2 regions of the Mesorhizobium sp. M1273 genome follow, and region 1 is predicted to be linked to the other one. Evidence: predicted binding sites of a transcription regulator. Region 1 holds the regulator's gene; the other holds the start of a gene.

Region 1 (7,678 bases):
CAACTTCACCTATTACCTCGGCGACGTCAGCGCGGACTGGAAAGAAAAGGTTGGCGTCGACAAGGCCGTGGAATGGCCGGTCGGCATCGGCGCCAAGGGCAATGAGGGCGTTGCCAACAATGTCTCCCAGACCGGCGGCGCGATCGGTTATGTCGAATATGCCTACGCCAAGCAGAACAAGCTCACCCACACCGATATGATCAACAAGGACGGCAAGAAGGTCGAGCCCACCGCGGCGGCGTTCTCGGCGGCAGCGGCCAATGCCGACTGGAGCTCGCAGCCGGGCTATGGCGTCATCCTCGCCAACGAGCCGGGCGCCGAGTCCTGGCCGATGACGGCGGCAACGTGGATCCTGCTCTACAAGAAGCCGGATGATGCGGCGACCACCGGCGAAGCGCTCAAATTCTTCGCCTGGGCATACGACAAGGGCGACGAGATGGCCGGCGAGCTGGACTACGTTCCGATGCCCGACAAGGTGGTTGAGAGCGTCAAGGCCATGTGGGCCAAGGAAGTCGTCGGCGACGACGGCAAGCCGCTCTACTCGGCTATGTAATCTCCTCCAGGGAGGACGTCGATGGCGCCCTCCCTGTTGCCTTTAATCGCGAGGACCCAATGACCATCGCTTCCGATGCCATGCCATCATCTGCAGCAGCCCGGGCCAGGGAAGCTACGGTGCGGCGCTTCGCGCTCACAGATGCCATATTCCGCGGACTTACCCGCGCTTCCGCAATTCTTGTGCTGGTCATCCTCGGCGGTGTCGCGATCTCGCTGTTTGCCGGCTCATGGCAGGCGCTGTCGTCGTTCGGTTTTTCTTTCCTGACGACTGAGAGCTGGAATCCTGTTACGGAAAAATTTGGCGCACTGGCGCCGATCTACGGCACGCTGGTGACGGCGGCCATTGCCATCCTGATCGCGGTTCCGATCGGCATCGGCATTGCAGTCTTTCTCACCGAGCTCTGCCCGCGCCCGCTCAGGCGCCCGATCGGCATAGCGGTCGAGCTGTTGGCCGGCATTCCTTCGATCATCTACGGCATCTGGGGCCTGTTCGTGTTCGCGCCGTTCCTGCAGACGACGATACAGCCCTTCATCATCAACATCTTCCACGGCGTGCCGGGACTATCCAGCCTTTTCGCCGGCCCTCCTTACGGCATCGGCCTTCTGACCTCGGCGCTGATCCTCGCCATCATGGTGCTGCCCTTCATCACCTCGATCACCAAGGACGTCTTCGATACGGTGCCGGCGGTGCTGAAGGAATCGGCCTATGGCATCGGTTGCACGACCTGGGAAGTGACCCGGCGCGTGGTCATTCCCTATACCCGCATCGGTATCATGGGCGGCGTCATGCTTGGCCTCGGCCGGGCACTCGGCGAAACCATGGCGGTGACTTTCGTCATCGGCAACGCACATCGCATCAGTGCCTCCCTGTTCGCGCCGGGCACGACGATCTCGGCGACCATCGCCAATGAATTCACCGAGGCCGACGGCGACCTCTACACCTCCTCGCTGGTTTCGCTCGGCCTGATCCTCTTCGTCATCACCTTCCTGATCCTCGCCGCCGCCCGCTATATGCTGATGCGGATCGACGCCCGTACGGGAGCCTGACCGATGTCGACATCCTCATCGCTCCACAGCCGCCGCAAAGCCAGGAATTCGGTGATGATGGCGCTTTGCGTCGTCGCCGCCGGCATCGGGCTTGCCTGGCTGGCGCTCATTCTCGGCGCGTTGGTCTATAAGGGCACAGCCGGGCTTTCGCTCGCGGTCTTCACCGAGATGACGCCACCACCGGGCGAGGCCGGCGGCTTGCTCAATGCCATCACGGGCAGCCTGCTGATGACGATCATCGCCGTTGTCGTCGGCACGCCGATCGGCGTGCTGGCGGGAACCTACATGGCCGAGTATGGACGCTTTTCGCGCATCACCACCGTCGTCCGCTTCATCAACGACATCCTGTTGTCGGCGCCGTCGATCATCATAGGCTTGTTTGTCTATGAGCTGATGGTGCGGCCAATGGGACATTTCTCGGCCATTGCCGGCGCCGTTGCGCTTGCCATCCTGGTCATTCCGGTGGTCGTGCGCACCACTGAAGACATGCTCAACCTGGTGCCGAACGCGTTGCGTGAAGCCGGTGCCGCGATCGGCGCGCCGCGCTGGGTGGTGATCCGTTCGGTCGCCTACCGCGCCGCATTGTCCGGCATCGTCACCGGCATATTGCTGGCGATAGCACGCATTTCCGGCGAGACGGCGCCGCTGCTCTTCACCGCGCTCAACAACCAGTTCTGGAGCAGCAATATCAACGCGCCGATGGCCAGCCTGCCGGTGACCATCTTCCAGTTCGCTCTCAGCCCTTACGAGGAATGGCAGCAACTGGCGTGGACCGGCGCACTCATAATCACCCTGACGGTTCTGGGCTTGAGCATCCTCGCCCGCAGCCTTACCGGACGCAGAGAGGACAGATGACACAGATGTTGTCCCCAGACATGACGATGGCCGAAACGGTCGCCGAGAAGACGAAGATCGAGGTCAAGAATCTCAACTTCTACTACGGCCAGAGCAAGGCGCTGAAGGACATCAGCCTGTCGCTGCCTGAGCGCAGTGTCACGGCCTTCATCGGCCCTTCGGGCTGCGGGAAATCGACGCTGCTGCGTGTATTCAACCGCATCTATGAGCTCTACCCAAAACAGACGGCCGAGGGCCAGGTGCTGCTCGACGGCAAGAACATTCTCGACCGGTCGCAGGATCTCAACCTCCTCAGGACCAAGATCGGCATGGTGTTCCAGAAGCCGACGCCGTTCCCGATGTCGATCTACGAGAACATCGCCTTCGGCGTCAGGCTCTACGAGAACCTCGGCAAGTCCGAGATGGACGGCCGCGTCGAACAGGCGTTGAAGCGCGCCGCGCTGTGGAGCGAGGTCAAGGACAAGCTCAACGCCAGCGGCTTGAGCCTATCCGGCGGCCAGCAGCAGCGGCTCTGTATCGCCCGCACCGTGGCCGTGAAGCCGGAAGTCATTCTGCTCGACGAACCGGCTTCGGCCCTCGACCCGCTGTCGACTGCCAAGATCGAGGAACTGATCGACGAATTGCAAGCCGACTACACGATCGTCATCGTCACCCACAACATGCAGCAGGCGGCGCGCGTGTCGCGCCAGACGGCCTTCATGTATCTGGGTGAACTGGTCGAGTTCGACCGGACCGAGAAGATCTTCACGTCGCCCCGCGAGAAGCGCACGCAGGACTACATCACTGGCCGCTTCGGCTGAGCCGTTCCGATCATGCATATGAGGACAGGACCATGGGCGAACACACAGTCGCTTCTTTCGACGAGGATCTCGAGCAGATCAGCAAGCTGATCCGCGACATGGCCGACCTCGCCGGTTCGATGGTCGGCGGGGCGACCAAGGCGCTGTTGAATTCCGACAACGTGCTGGCGCAACGCGTCGTTTCCGACGACGCCATCATGGATGCGCGTCAACGCGAACTGGACGACCGCGCCATCACCCTGATCGCCAAACGCCAGCCGATGGCCCACGATCTTCGCCATGTGGTCGGAGCGATCCGCATGGCGGGCGACCTCGAACGCATCGGCGACCTTGCCAAGAATATCGCCAAGCGCGTGAGTGCGGTCGGCCTCAGCGCCACGCCGCGGGACCTGTCGCATTCCATCGACGCGATGGCGCAGCTGGTTCTCATCCAGGTGCAGGGTGTCATCGAGGAATATGCTGCAGGCGATGCGGCCGCGTTGGCCAAGCTTCGTGCCGCCGACGAGCGCATCGACGTTAAATACACGTCCGTGTTCCGCGAGCTGTTGACCTACATGATGGAAGATCCGCGCAACATCACCGCTTGCACGCACCTGCTGTTCTGCGCCAAGAATCTGGAGCGGATCGGCGACCATGTCACCAACATCGCCGAAAATGCGTATTATGTGCTGACCGGCGAGCAATTGCCGGTCAATCGTCCGAAGCAGGACGAAACGACAATGTCCGCACCGGTGACATGATGGGGGTGCCCAGCCGATGATCGCACCACGCATAATGGTGGTGGAGGACGAGGAGCCGTTGGGTGTGCTGCTCCGCTACAATCTCGAATCCGAAGGCTACCAGGTCGAGGTGGTGACACGCGGCGACGAAGCCGAGATCCGTTTGCAGGAGAATGTGCCCGACCTTTTGGTGCTCGACTGGATGATACCAGCGGTTTCCGGCATCGAGCTCTGTCGTCGGTTGCGGGTGCGCCCCGAAACCGAGCGGCTGCCGATCATCATGCTGACCGCGCGCGGCGAGGAGAGCGACCGGGTGCGCGGTCTTTCGACCGGCGCCGACGACTATCTGGTCAAGCCGTTTTCGACACCGGAATTCATGGCCAGGGTCAAGGCGCTGCTGCGGCGCGCCAAGCCGGAAGTGCTGTCCAGCGTGCTGAAGGTCGGCGACATCGTGCTCGATCGCGAATCGCACAGGGTCTATCGCAAGAAGAGCGAAATCAGGCTCGGGCCGACCGAATTCCGGCTGCTCGAGTTCATGATGCGGCATCCGGGCCGTGTCTTCTCGCGCAGCCAGTTACTCGATAATGTCTGGGGGGAGACAATCTACATCGACGAACGCACCGTCGACGTGCATGTCGGGCGGCTGCGCAAAGCCGTCAACAACGGCCGGATGCCGGATGTCATCCGCACCATCCGCGGCGCCGGCTATGCGATCAGGGAAGATTGACCCGCCTGGTCAGGCTACGTTCTTTCTGACGCTGGGCCTCATTTGCGCGCCCGGCGCGAAAATCTCCTGGTCGACGAAGCTTAACGCCCGCATCGCGCAGCCTTCGCGGATCAGAGGCAATTCGTTCGGCTCTGTATCGAAGGAGATCGAGCCTGAATGCTGGCCGCCGGCGGTCTGGGCGATTGCCTTCCGCAAGGCCGGCTCGATCAGATCGAAGGCGGCGGCACTGGCGCCGACCATCGCGACCGGTGCCGGATCGATCAGCGCGAACAGCGAGCCGAGACCGAAACCCAGCGCTTCGCCGGCCTTGCGGTAGGCCTCGCGTTCCGGCCCATCTTTCTCGCGCGCCCGGGCCGCCAGTGCGCGCATGTCGGCGTCGCTGACGTCGGCGACCGGTTCGCTGTCTTCGCTCATCTGCCTGGCGTTGCGCCAGATGGCGTAGTTGCCGGCATACGCCTCGATGCAGCCGCGCCGCCCGCAACGGCAGAGCGCGCCGCCCGGACGATGGATCATGTGGCCAAATTCGCCGCCCGAGGAATGCGTCCCGGTGAACAGTTCGCCCTTCAGCACCAGCCCCATGCCGATGCCATGCGAAAGCAGGATGGCGATGAAGTCATCGCGATAGCGATCCGGATTGCGCCAGCGCAAAGCCACCGCCATCATGTTGCAGTCGTTCTCCACCGTTGCCGGGATGCCGAATTCGTCCTCCAGCATGTCGGCAAAGGCGATGTCGGTCTGCGGCGTGATCGGCGACCACAGCATGGCGCGTGCAGGGGAGTCGGTAATGCCCTGAATCGCCAGGGCGATGCGGGCGACACTGCGGACGTCAAGATCTGGATCCTGCAGCCGGCGCCGGACGATGGCCATGCATTCACGGATCAGCTCGTCGCGCGGCATAGTCAGCGTGTCCAGCCGGCGCTGTTCCTCGGCGACCACCTGTCCCGTGTAGTCGATAATGGCGGCCGAAAGGAAATTCAGCGACAACACCACGGTCAGCACCGCCGCCGCTTCCGGGTTGAGGGCGAGGCCGACTTGCGGACGACCGCGTTTCAACGAAACGGGCTCACTTGGCTTGCTCTCGGCGAGGATGCCTTCCCGTATCAGGTCGGAAGAAATCGCCGATATGGTCGAATGACTGAGGCCGGTGGTAGCTGCGATCTCAGTACGCGATGGCTGGCCGGCCCGGCGCACCGCCGAGATCACCATCGCCCGGTTGCGCCGGCGCAAATCGTCATGGCGGATTCCGACCGACATTGTTTTGCTTTCCTCCCGGTTGCCGCGGCCGCTCATGAACCGGAAGCCGTCGGTAATGTCCGACAAATAGTGTCGGATGAGGCAAATAGTGTCAGATGCAGGTGGCGCTGTCATCGTTTATTCCGACGCTCGAAAAAACTCGCAGAGTCATCAAAATCCATCAGAATCGATGTTGACAGCAGCCGGAGATCGGACCAGTATTTTTTCGAGGCTCGAAAAAATTAGAGCTTCTAAGCTGGTCTTTGAGCCAATTGGTCACGCCGTACGCGGCGCAGGGAGGATATGATGAAGAAATTCACGACCGCCATTCTGGCGGGTGTCGCCATGACGCTGGCGCTGGCGTCGGTGGCGCAGGCTAAAGACAAGGTCATCGGCGTTTCCTGGTCGAACTTCCAGGAAGAGCGCTGGAAGACCGACGAGGCCGCAATGAAGGCGGCCATCGAGGCCGCAGGCGACAAGTATATTTCCGCCGACGCACAGTCCAACCCCGGCAAGCAGCTCACCGACGTCGAGAGCCTGATCTCGCAGGGCGCCAACGCACTGATCATCCTGGCGCAGGACGCCTCGGCCATCGGGCCGGCCGTGCAAAAGGCGCTGGACGAAGGTATTCCGGTTGTCGGCTACGACCGGCTGATCGAGAACAAGGACGTCTTTTACCTGACCTTCGACAACAAGGAAGTCGGCCGCATGCAGGCCCGGGAAGTCTTCAAGGTGAAGCCGGAAGGCAACTACGTCTTCATCAAGGGTTCGGGTTCCGATCCGAATGCCGATTTCCTGTTTGCCGGTTCGATGGAGGTGCTGAAGGCGGCAATAGACAGCGGCAAGATCAAGAATGTTGGCGAGGCCTATACCGACGGCTGGCTGCCGGCCAACGCTCAGAAGAACATGGAACAGTTCCTGACCGCCAACGACAACAAGGTCGATGCCGTGGTCGCGGCCAATGACGGCACTGCCGGCGGCGTCGTCGCCGCGCTGACAGCGCAAGGGCTGGCCGGATCGGTTCCGGTTTCGGGCCAGGACGGCGACCACGCCGCGCTGAACCGCATCGCGCTCGGCACACAGACCGTGTCGGTGTGGAAGGATGCGCGCGAGCTCGGCAAGAATGCCGCCGAGATCGCCTCGCAACTGGCCGACGGCAAGCAGATGACCGACATTGCCGGCGTGAAGGATTTCACCACGCCCGGCGGCAATGCCGTCAAGTCGCTGTTCCTGACCCCGGTCGCCATCACCAAGGACAACCTCAACGTCGTCATCGACGCCGGCTGGATCAAGAAAGAAGAGGTCTGCGCCGGCGTGACGGCTGGCACTGTTGCAGTCTGCAACTGAGCCGACGTTTCCGAGAAGTCCGAACGCCGCGGCCGCTCGCCGCGGCGTTTTTCAACAAGAGTTGTTTTTCCGCTTCCGGCGGATAACTTCTAGGCTGCTTCCGGCATCCGCGACAGACGGCAACCCGGCGGGAGAAACATCATGACCGACACGACGTCCAACACGCCGGTCGACAACACGGCAGACCGGGCACGGGAATCCGAGCTCGGCATCGTTGCCCGATTTCTCAAGGCAACCGAACTCGACACGCGCATGCTCGGCATGGTCGGCGCGCTGCTGGTCATCTGGGTCGGCCTGCATGTCGTTTCCAGCGTACGGCTCGGCGTCAATCCGTTCGACTTCGACAGCCGGACCTTCCTGACGCCACGCAATCTCTGGAACCTGTCGGTGCAGAC
Region 2 (7,678 bases), on a different contig from region 1:
GACGCGATTGCTCTGCCCACGGGGCTTTCCGCGACTTCGACCGCAGCCGGGGTTCAGATGATCGCCGAGCAGTCATTGCAGATCGTCTCCGACCCGCGCGTGCATCGTCTGACCCGAGACGATGCTGCTGAGATGCTCGCCCTGGCATTGCTCACCAAGCCTGGCCCATTCACGCTCGAAGCCTTGAGCCTGGGCGATTTTTGGGGTGTGAAGATCGAGGGCAGGCTTGCGGCAATGGCCGGCGAGCGCATGAAGCAACCTGGCTATACTGAACTCAGCGGGGTGTGCTCACATCCGGAATTTCGCGGCGGTGGCCTAGGAAAGCTGCTGTCCCTGTTAGTGGCAAACCGGATAGTGGCGCGCGGCGAAGTTCCCTATCTCCACGCCTATGCCAGCAACGCCGCGGCCATAGCGTTATACGAGTCCATCGGCTTCAGGTTGCGAAGCACAATGAATGTGGCCGTGGTTCAGCGCACCGAATGATTAGTCGGCGCATGATGCGCAGCATGGATGCATCCCGTATCGGAAGGAAGGATTTCGTACCGCCGAAATCCTTCCTTGAGACTGCAAGACCTTGCTGCGTGTCAGACCGCGATCTTGCCGCCGCCTTGCCTGGTGATGGCAACGACCGCCGGGCGCACCGGCATGTCCGGCTTGAAGTCGGGCCAGCGCGTCGACAAATCCTCATAGTAGGACGGACGGCCGAAAGCGTCCCAGTCCTCGCCGCCGTCGCCCGGATGCTGGACGGCAACGAAAGCGGTCTGGTCGTCCGGCGCAAACAGGGGACCGCACATTTCGGCGCCGATCGGCACGCGGAAGAACAGCTTTGATGTCGCCCGTGCCGTCCCCTCCGTATCGACAGCCCACAGACCATCGGTGCGGCCGGTGGCTTTCGGGCCCTGGCCGTCGGTGGCGACCCAGAGGCGGCCGGCCGAATCGACCGCGCAATTATCCGGCATGCCGAACCAGCCATTGGCGGTGGTTGCGGTCGAGAAGGTGGCGCCGACTTCGGCCACAGCGGGGTCGCCGCATTTCAGCAGGATTTCCCACCTGCCCTTTGTCGCATTGAAATCGCCGCCGTCCTCGACGATCTCGATGATATGGCCAAAGGCGTTCTCGGCACGCGGGTTGGCGGCGTCAACCTGGTCGGCTTTTCGTTTCGAATTGTTGGTCAGCATGACGTAGACCCTGCCGTTGGCGGCATTGGGCTGGATGTCTTCCGGGCGGTCCATCTTGGTGGCGCCGAGCAGGTCGGCGGCGCGGCGCGTCTCGATCAGCACATCGGCCTGGCTGGCAAAGCCGTTCTCCGCCGTCAGCGGCCCCTGGCCGAAGACGATCGGCAGCCACTCGACCGAACCGTCCTCGGCAAACTTGGCGACATGCAAGGTGCCGTCGTCGAGCAAATTCATGTTGGCGGCGCGGTCGTCCGGGTCGAACTTGCCTGCCGTGACGAACTTATAGACATAATCGAAGCGCTCGTCGTCGCCGAGATAGAAGACGACACGGCCATCCTTGGCGACGATCGATTCGGCGCCCTCATGCTTGAAGCGGCCCATCGCGGTGCGCTTCCTCGGCGCCGAAGTCGGATCCTGGACGTCGACCTCGACGATCCAGCCGAAGCGGTTCGGCTCGTTCGGCTCCTTGCCGATGTCGAAACGGTCGTAATGCGCTGCCCATTCATAGGCACCTTCGGGAATGCCGAGGCGCTTGTAATTGGCGGCTTCCTTATGCCCCTGCGGCAGCTCGCCCGAGAAATAGCCGTGGATGTTCTCCTCGGCCATGACATAGGTGCCCCACGGCGTGACGCCGCCGGCGCAATTGTTGATGGTGCCGATGACCTTCGTGCCGGTCGGATCGGCGCTGGTCTTGACGCGGTCGTGGCCGGCGACCGGGCCGGAGAGCGCGATCTCGGTGTTGGAGGTGATGCGGCGGTTGAGCTTGCCGTCGCGAACGACCTGCCATTTGCCTGATACCTTGCGTATCTCGACGATAGTGCCGCCATGCGCGGCCATCTCGACATCGACTTGCTCCTTGCTGAGGGGCGCCTGCTTGGCTTTGCCATCGACGATGGTGACGAGACCCGGAAACATCAGGTGCGGATTGGTGTATTCGTGATTGACGACCAGCAGGCCGTGCTCGGCCGAGCCGTCGATCGGGATATAACCGACATAGTCGTTGTTGTAGCCGAATTGTCTGGCCTGGGCTTCCGCCGACTGTTTTGTCGGATCGAATCCCGGCGAATCGGCGAACAGCGGATCGCCCCAGCGCAGCAGCACGTCGGCGTCATAGCCAGGTGCGACGTGATGCTTGTCGTCGATGCCGGCCTCGAGCTCGTCGAAAGCGAAGGCGGAGCCATCGGCGGCGCGGGCGTTGTCGGCGGTGATCAGCGCCAGCGGGCTGACGGTAGCGGCTATGGCCGAGACGGCAAGCGAACCCTTGAGGAAGCCGCGGCGCGAGAACCGCGCGGCGATGATCTCACCCATGGTGCGGTTGTCGGTGGGATTGGCTCCTGGCCCATCGTTTTCCTCGAGCAGGCTGGTGCGGAAATGGGCGTCAGGGGTGCGATGTTCGGTCATAGGGCCTGCCTCTGGCTGGATGGATTGCTGGAGCGTGTTGCCTTGCCAATCCGGTATTACCGGCAGGTCACAGTTTGATGACATGCCGGCTAAATTGCCACCTGCGATTTCGTCTCCAACATCGGCCCTGCTTGACCGCGACCGGCGCTTCGGAAACAAGAGCTGCGGCAGGCGGTAGGGACCGCATCGGGAGGAACAAAAGTGAGTTTCTGGGGACTTGGGCAGCTCTGCGTCTCGACGGTGATCTTCCTGCTGGCGGCGATGGCCGCAAAACAGTGGGGGCTGGCGCCGAGCCTCGGCAAGATCGTGCTGACGTTGGCGCTCTACTCGCTGGGCAATCTGATCATGCTGAGGCTGATCCGTGAATTCGGCATGTCGGTGTCGTTCAGCCTGTCGGCGGTGATCCAGCTGGTGTCGGTGAATGTGGTGGCGCTGGTCTTCTTCGGCGAGCGCGTCAATGCCTTGCAGGCAACCGGCATCGTGCTTGCCATCGCAGCTGTGGCGCTGATCACGCTCGGGCCCTATCTGCAAAGGCTGTAACTGCGATCGGGCCGATGAAGAAGATTGCAAGCAGACTGCCCAACTGGCTGGAGTTCCCGGTTCTGCTGGCCGGGCTGGTCATTGCCTGCGGGCTGTGGGGGTTCGAGGAGCTGATGGAGCTGGCGCGGGCCACCACGCCGCATACCTTCGACACCGAAATCCTGCTTGCCTTCCGCAAGGCCGGCCAGCCCGACAATCCGATCGGACCGGCGTGGCTGGAAGGAGCGATGCGCGACATCACCAGCCTCGGCAGCGCCAGCGTACTGCTGCTGATCACGGCAGCAATGATCGTCTATCTGCTTCTTATCCGCAGGCCAGGCGCGGCGCTTCTCATGTTCGTCGCGGTAGCGGGCGGCCAGCTCCTGTCAAGCGTGCTGAAATTCGACATCGACCGGCCGCGCCCCGATCTGGTCTCGCATCTCGCCGATGTGGCATCGCTTTCGTTTCCGAGCGGCCACGCCATGCTGTCGGCGGTGACGTATTTGACGCTGGGCAGCATGGCGGCGCGGGTTTTGCCCGGGCGCACAACGAAGATCTATGTACTCGGGCTGGCGGTGCTGACGACAGTGGTGGTCGGCATCAGCCGCATCTATCTCGGCGTCCACTGGCCGTCCGACGTATTGGCCGGCTGGTGCGCCGGCTTTGCCTGGGCGATGCTGTGCTGGCTTGCGGCACGGTTCCTGCAGCGATGGCTTGGGCGGGCCGACGGCACCTGACTCAAATCAGCCTGTTGATCAGGCCATGACCGCAGCCTGCCAGCAGGAAAACCATCGACAGCAAGGCTGTCGAGGTTGCCAACGCTTTGAATATCTTCACCCGCTCATCCTTTTGAAGTCGTTCCTGTGAAGTCGGGATCGCAGCGGATGTCCCGCCAAACGATGCCGAGGTTTGTAGCATGACAGCGCATCGGCTGGCAAAGAGTGCTGCATGTTTGGAGGCAGATCATCAATCCTTGGTGCAGGAAGACGTCGCCGACCACGCCAGCGCAGGAACTTCATCCTCGATTGTTCGGCGGTGCCGTTCTTCGATTCGACGGCAGCCAATGTCATCGAGGGCGCGGCCCACAAGGCGAGCCGCGCCGGCGTTCGCTTCATTATATCAGGCGCTTCAGCGCAGGATACGCCGCATGCTGATCAACCACGGCGTCAAGCGGCCGCTGGTGACTTACGCGCCTCGATCACGGATGCGCGGGCGCAGCTGAGGAGAGCCGCGCCCGCCGCCTGAGCTGGCAACGCCGGCTTAGTCGAGGCCCAACGCTGAGACCTCGCCCTCGTTCATCAGCGGCACGAAGATTGTCGACCTGCCGTCGGTGCCGATGTCGGCGCTGCCCGGTTTGAACGTCGCAACCGCTTGCGGCGTACCGCCGGTTTTGTAGCGGTAGAGCGTGCCGGTCATATAGGCAGTGGCGTAGATGCTGCCGCCGATGGCAACGACGCCATCGAGGTTGGCAAACTTTTCCGCGCCAGTCAGTGGCGAAACGGCCTTGGTAGCAAGATCGACCGAGAGCAGGCCGCCCGGCTCCGCGGTGCTGAAGTCGGGCTTGATGCCCTTGCCCCAGGAAGCGACGATCAGCCGGCCGCCATCGGCGAAGATGCCATTCGGCGAAGCAAGCGCCGCATCCCTGACGAACAGTTCGGGCCGGTCGCGGTCGATGCGATAGATCGTATCGGCAAGCATATCCGTGACGTAGACCTTGCCGGATGCGTCGGCGGTCATGTCGTTGAGAAAGACCGCGTTCGGCACGTCGATCGTCGATGTTAGCTTGCCGCTTGCGAGGTCGACGACGCGCACATGGGTGAGGTCGGCGACGTAGAGTTTGCCGCCGACAATCGCCATGCCCTTGGGCGCGTCCATGCCGTCGGTCCAGTGTTGCGTGACGAGCTTGCCGTCCATCGACAGGATCGACAGATAGCCGTTGCCGTCGGCTTCGCCGGGATTGCCGACGATGTTCGAGACGATAACGCGCTGGCCGGCGGCGTCGAACAGCGCCGATTCAGGCTGCTCGAGGCCGCCGGTGCGCCAGAGTTCAGCGGCCTGAACTGCCGGCGCGGCGGCGATGCCGACCAGGGCGAGAAGCATCGAGGTGAAGAGGCTCTTCATGGCTAGTCTCCTGTAATGGACTGGCGGAGAGCTAGGCCTTTCGATACTTTTCGGGAAGAGCTATCAGGACTAGTACCGAAGGCTGATACCAAATCGTGCAAAAGAGGTGCATCCCATGAACGGCCTGATCTTCGAAGCGCTGAAGCGGACGCTTAAGGCAAAGGGCATCACCTATCGCGTCCTTGCCGAGCGGATGGGTGTTTCCGAGCCGACGGTGAAGCGCATTTTCCACGAGCGCAACTGCAAGCTCGACCGGCTGATGGAGATCTGCACTGCCGCCGGCGTAGAGTTGGAGAACGTGCTCGGCTCTATAACAGAGGACCAGGACCCGCCAACCAGATCGCGCCGGAGATCGAGCGCACGCTCGCCGGGCGGCCGGCACTGCTGTTCGTCTTTGTCATGCTTTCCGAGAAATTCACGCCCGAAGGCATCATGCGCTCACAAGGGCTGAGCGAGGCTTCGATGTTCCTCTATCTGCGCGAGCTCGAGGAACTCGGCCTGATCGCGCTCGGTCGCGGCCTGTCGGCAAGGCTGCTGATCGAGGCGCCGATCCAGTGGAATTTCGAGGGGCCATTGCGGCCGCTGTTCGAGACGACCAACAAGAATTTCATCGGCTGGGCCATCACCCATCTTGAGCGCGAGTCGACGTTCGTCAGCTTCTCCAGGCGGATGCGGCCGGAAACGGCGGAAATGGTCAGGCGCGAGGCGGAGGAATTGGCGGAGCGCGCCAAATTGCTTGCTCATCACGACCAGCACACGACGCCTGAAGACCGACTGGTCGGCTACAAATGGACGTTTGCGTTCGGCGCAACGCCGTTCCCGGTGATCATGCCGATCGGGCCGCATCCGCGCGACGCAGGCGCACGGACGGACGATCGAGTTGCGGCTGCCGCAAACGGACGACGTCTGCCGGCCTAGGTCAAAATGCAGAACGACCGAGTCCGGGCTGTTGGCGGCAGCCAGTCTGACTGAGCTTCTTACCCCTGAGTATCGGCCGCAAACCGGTTCTCAGAAGGTCCCCTGCTCAAACACAAGATCGAGCGGCTATTCGGCGGTCTTGTTCGCCACCTTGTCATCCCAGACCATCTGCCGGTAGTCGAAGCCGTATTCCAGCGTCGGCTTGACAATACGGAAATAGGGCGACAGGTCGAAATCGCGCGGCGTGTAGAGCGAGTGATGGCGGATGTGCAGGATTTCCCTGCGCGAATAGCTCGACTGGGCCGAGGCACGGCCAGGCGCCCGGGTAATCTCCGGCAGGATCGGGTAGCGGATCAGGCCATACGCCTCGGCGATCAGCGACGAGCAGATGGCGCGCGTCGGGTCGCCGGAACCGAAAGCCAGCATGCGGCGGCGCCAGCGCACCGGCACCGGCGGCGTCGGCAAGAAGTAGCGCAGCATGTCGAATATGTTCCTGAGATCGTATCTGAGACCGAGCCTGCCGATCATGAACGCGACGACCGCTTCGCGATCGTCCGGAGCCAGGCCACTCGCCCGGCAGATGCGGGTGTTGTAGCTGCGATAGCGCGACAGCGGCACGGCGATGCAGCCATCGCCGAGCGTGACCTCGATCAGGCGCCGCCGCTCCGATCCGTCCTCCGGCTCCGGTAATGCATCGCCGATATAGAAGGCGGCATGCGACCAGGTCGACTGGGTGAGGTATTTGATCGCCGCCGAGATCTTCTGGTTGCCTTCGATGAGCAGGATGTCGCCGGGCTCGAGCGTGCGGCGCAACGTTTCGGCGTCCGACGGCGTGTAAGGCTCGTAGCCGGACGATTCCTCCTGCAGCCGGCCGGCAAGCCAGCGGCCAAGTCGGTCCAGAAGCGTGTCGCCGGGCTCGGTCATGCCAGACGGCGATTACCACAGGGCGGCAAGTTAGACCATGATCAGCCCACGCCAGGCGTGCCGGCGTCTTCGTGCGCAACTGTGAGATCTTCGCGCGCCTTACGGGCGAACTTCCTCGTCGAGCGCTTCGGGCTGTCGCCGAAAAGCTCGGCCGCCTCGGCGAGGCAGGTCTTTTTCAGGCTCTTTTCCGAACGCTTCAGCAGCTTGGCAAGCAACCGCGTCTCTTCAGCAGGACCGAGTGGCTGGTCCTCGGCATCGAGAAGCGCGCGCATGACGAACACATCGTGCAGCTCGCCGAGCCGCTCGCCCAATTCGTCGACGGCCCTGCGCCGCGTTTTGATCGGCGTCGGCCACAGCCGGCCGAGCAGCGACAGGTGCATGCCATGCGTCTTGGCCGCCTTGCGCAGGTCGTGAAAGTCATCGGCTTCGCCGCGCGAAGCCGCCCTGTCCAGCGCTTTCCTGGCACGGCGCAAAGTGGTGCGCGCGCCTTCGGCGAGCACGTCGGCAGCCTGCTCCGGCTTGTCGGGCAGAGCGAGCTTGTCGATCCGGGCGACACCTTCCTCGCAAGCGGAAATCGCCGCGCCTATCGCAGCATCGAGGCCTGCTCCGCCATGCAGTTC

What was found. Region 1 encodes PhoB, which activates phosphate uptake and scavenging genes when phosphate is short. Its sites were predicted from a motif close to TGTCATNNANCTGTCAT; they were not measured.
Region 2: NKH30_RS14270 (PhoX family protein) is a predicted target of PhoB. The motif match lies at 2,643-2,659, and genes of this name have one in related genera.

Annotation. Positions count from the first base shown of each region.
Region 1 covers NZ_JAMYLV010000005.1:189,287-196,964, forward strand. The annotation lists gene pstS (phosphate ABC transporter substrate-binding protein PstS) at 1-553, shown strand, start outside; gene pstC (phosphate ABC transporter permease subunit PstC) at 613-1,602, shown strand; gene pstA (phosphate ABC transporter permease PstA) at 1,606-2,457, shown strand; gene pstB (phosphate ABC transporter ATP-binding protein PstB) at 2,454-3,257, shown strand; gene phoU (phosphate signaling complex protein PhoU) at 3,290-3,997, shown strand; gene phoB (phosphate regulon transcriptional regulator PhoB) at 4,014-4,703, shown strand; gene NKH30_RS08385 (ROK family protein) at 4,713-5,957, opposite strand; gene xylF (D-xylose ABC transporter substrate-binding protein) at 6,243-7,283, shown strand; gene NKH30_RS08395 (sugar ABC transporter permease) at 7,425-7,678, shown strand, end outside.
Region 2 covers NZ_JAMYLV010000011.1:77,308-84,985, forward strand. The annotation lists gene NKH30_RS14265 (GNAT family N-acetyltransferase) at 1-483, shown strand, start outside; gene NKH30_RS14270 (PhoX family protein) at 585-2,576, opposite strand; gene NKH30_RS14275 (hypothetical protein) at 2,778-3,116, shown strand; gene NKH30_RS14280 (phosphatase PAP2 family protein) at 3,131-3,832, shown strand; partial or broken gene NKH30_RS14285 (sodium-independent anion transporter) at 4,092-4,340, shown strand; gene NKH30_RS14290 (SMP-30/gluconolactonase/LRE family protein) at 4,356-5,216, opposite strand; gene NKH30_RS14295 (helix-turn-helix domain-containing protein) at 5,332-5,667, shown strand; gene NKH30_RS14300 (hypothetical protein) at 5,616-6,134, shown strand; gene NKH30_RS14305 (C40 family peptidase) at 6,261-7,058, opposite strand; gene NKH30_RS14310 (CHAD domain-containing protein) at 7,100-7,678, opposite strand, start outside.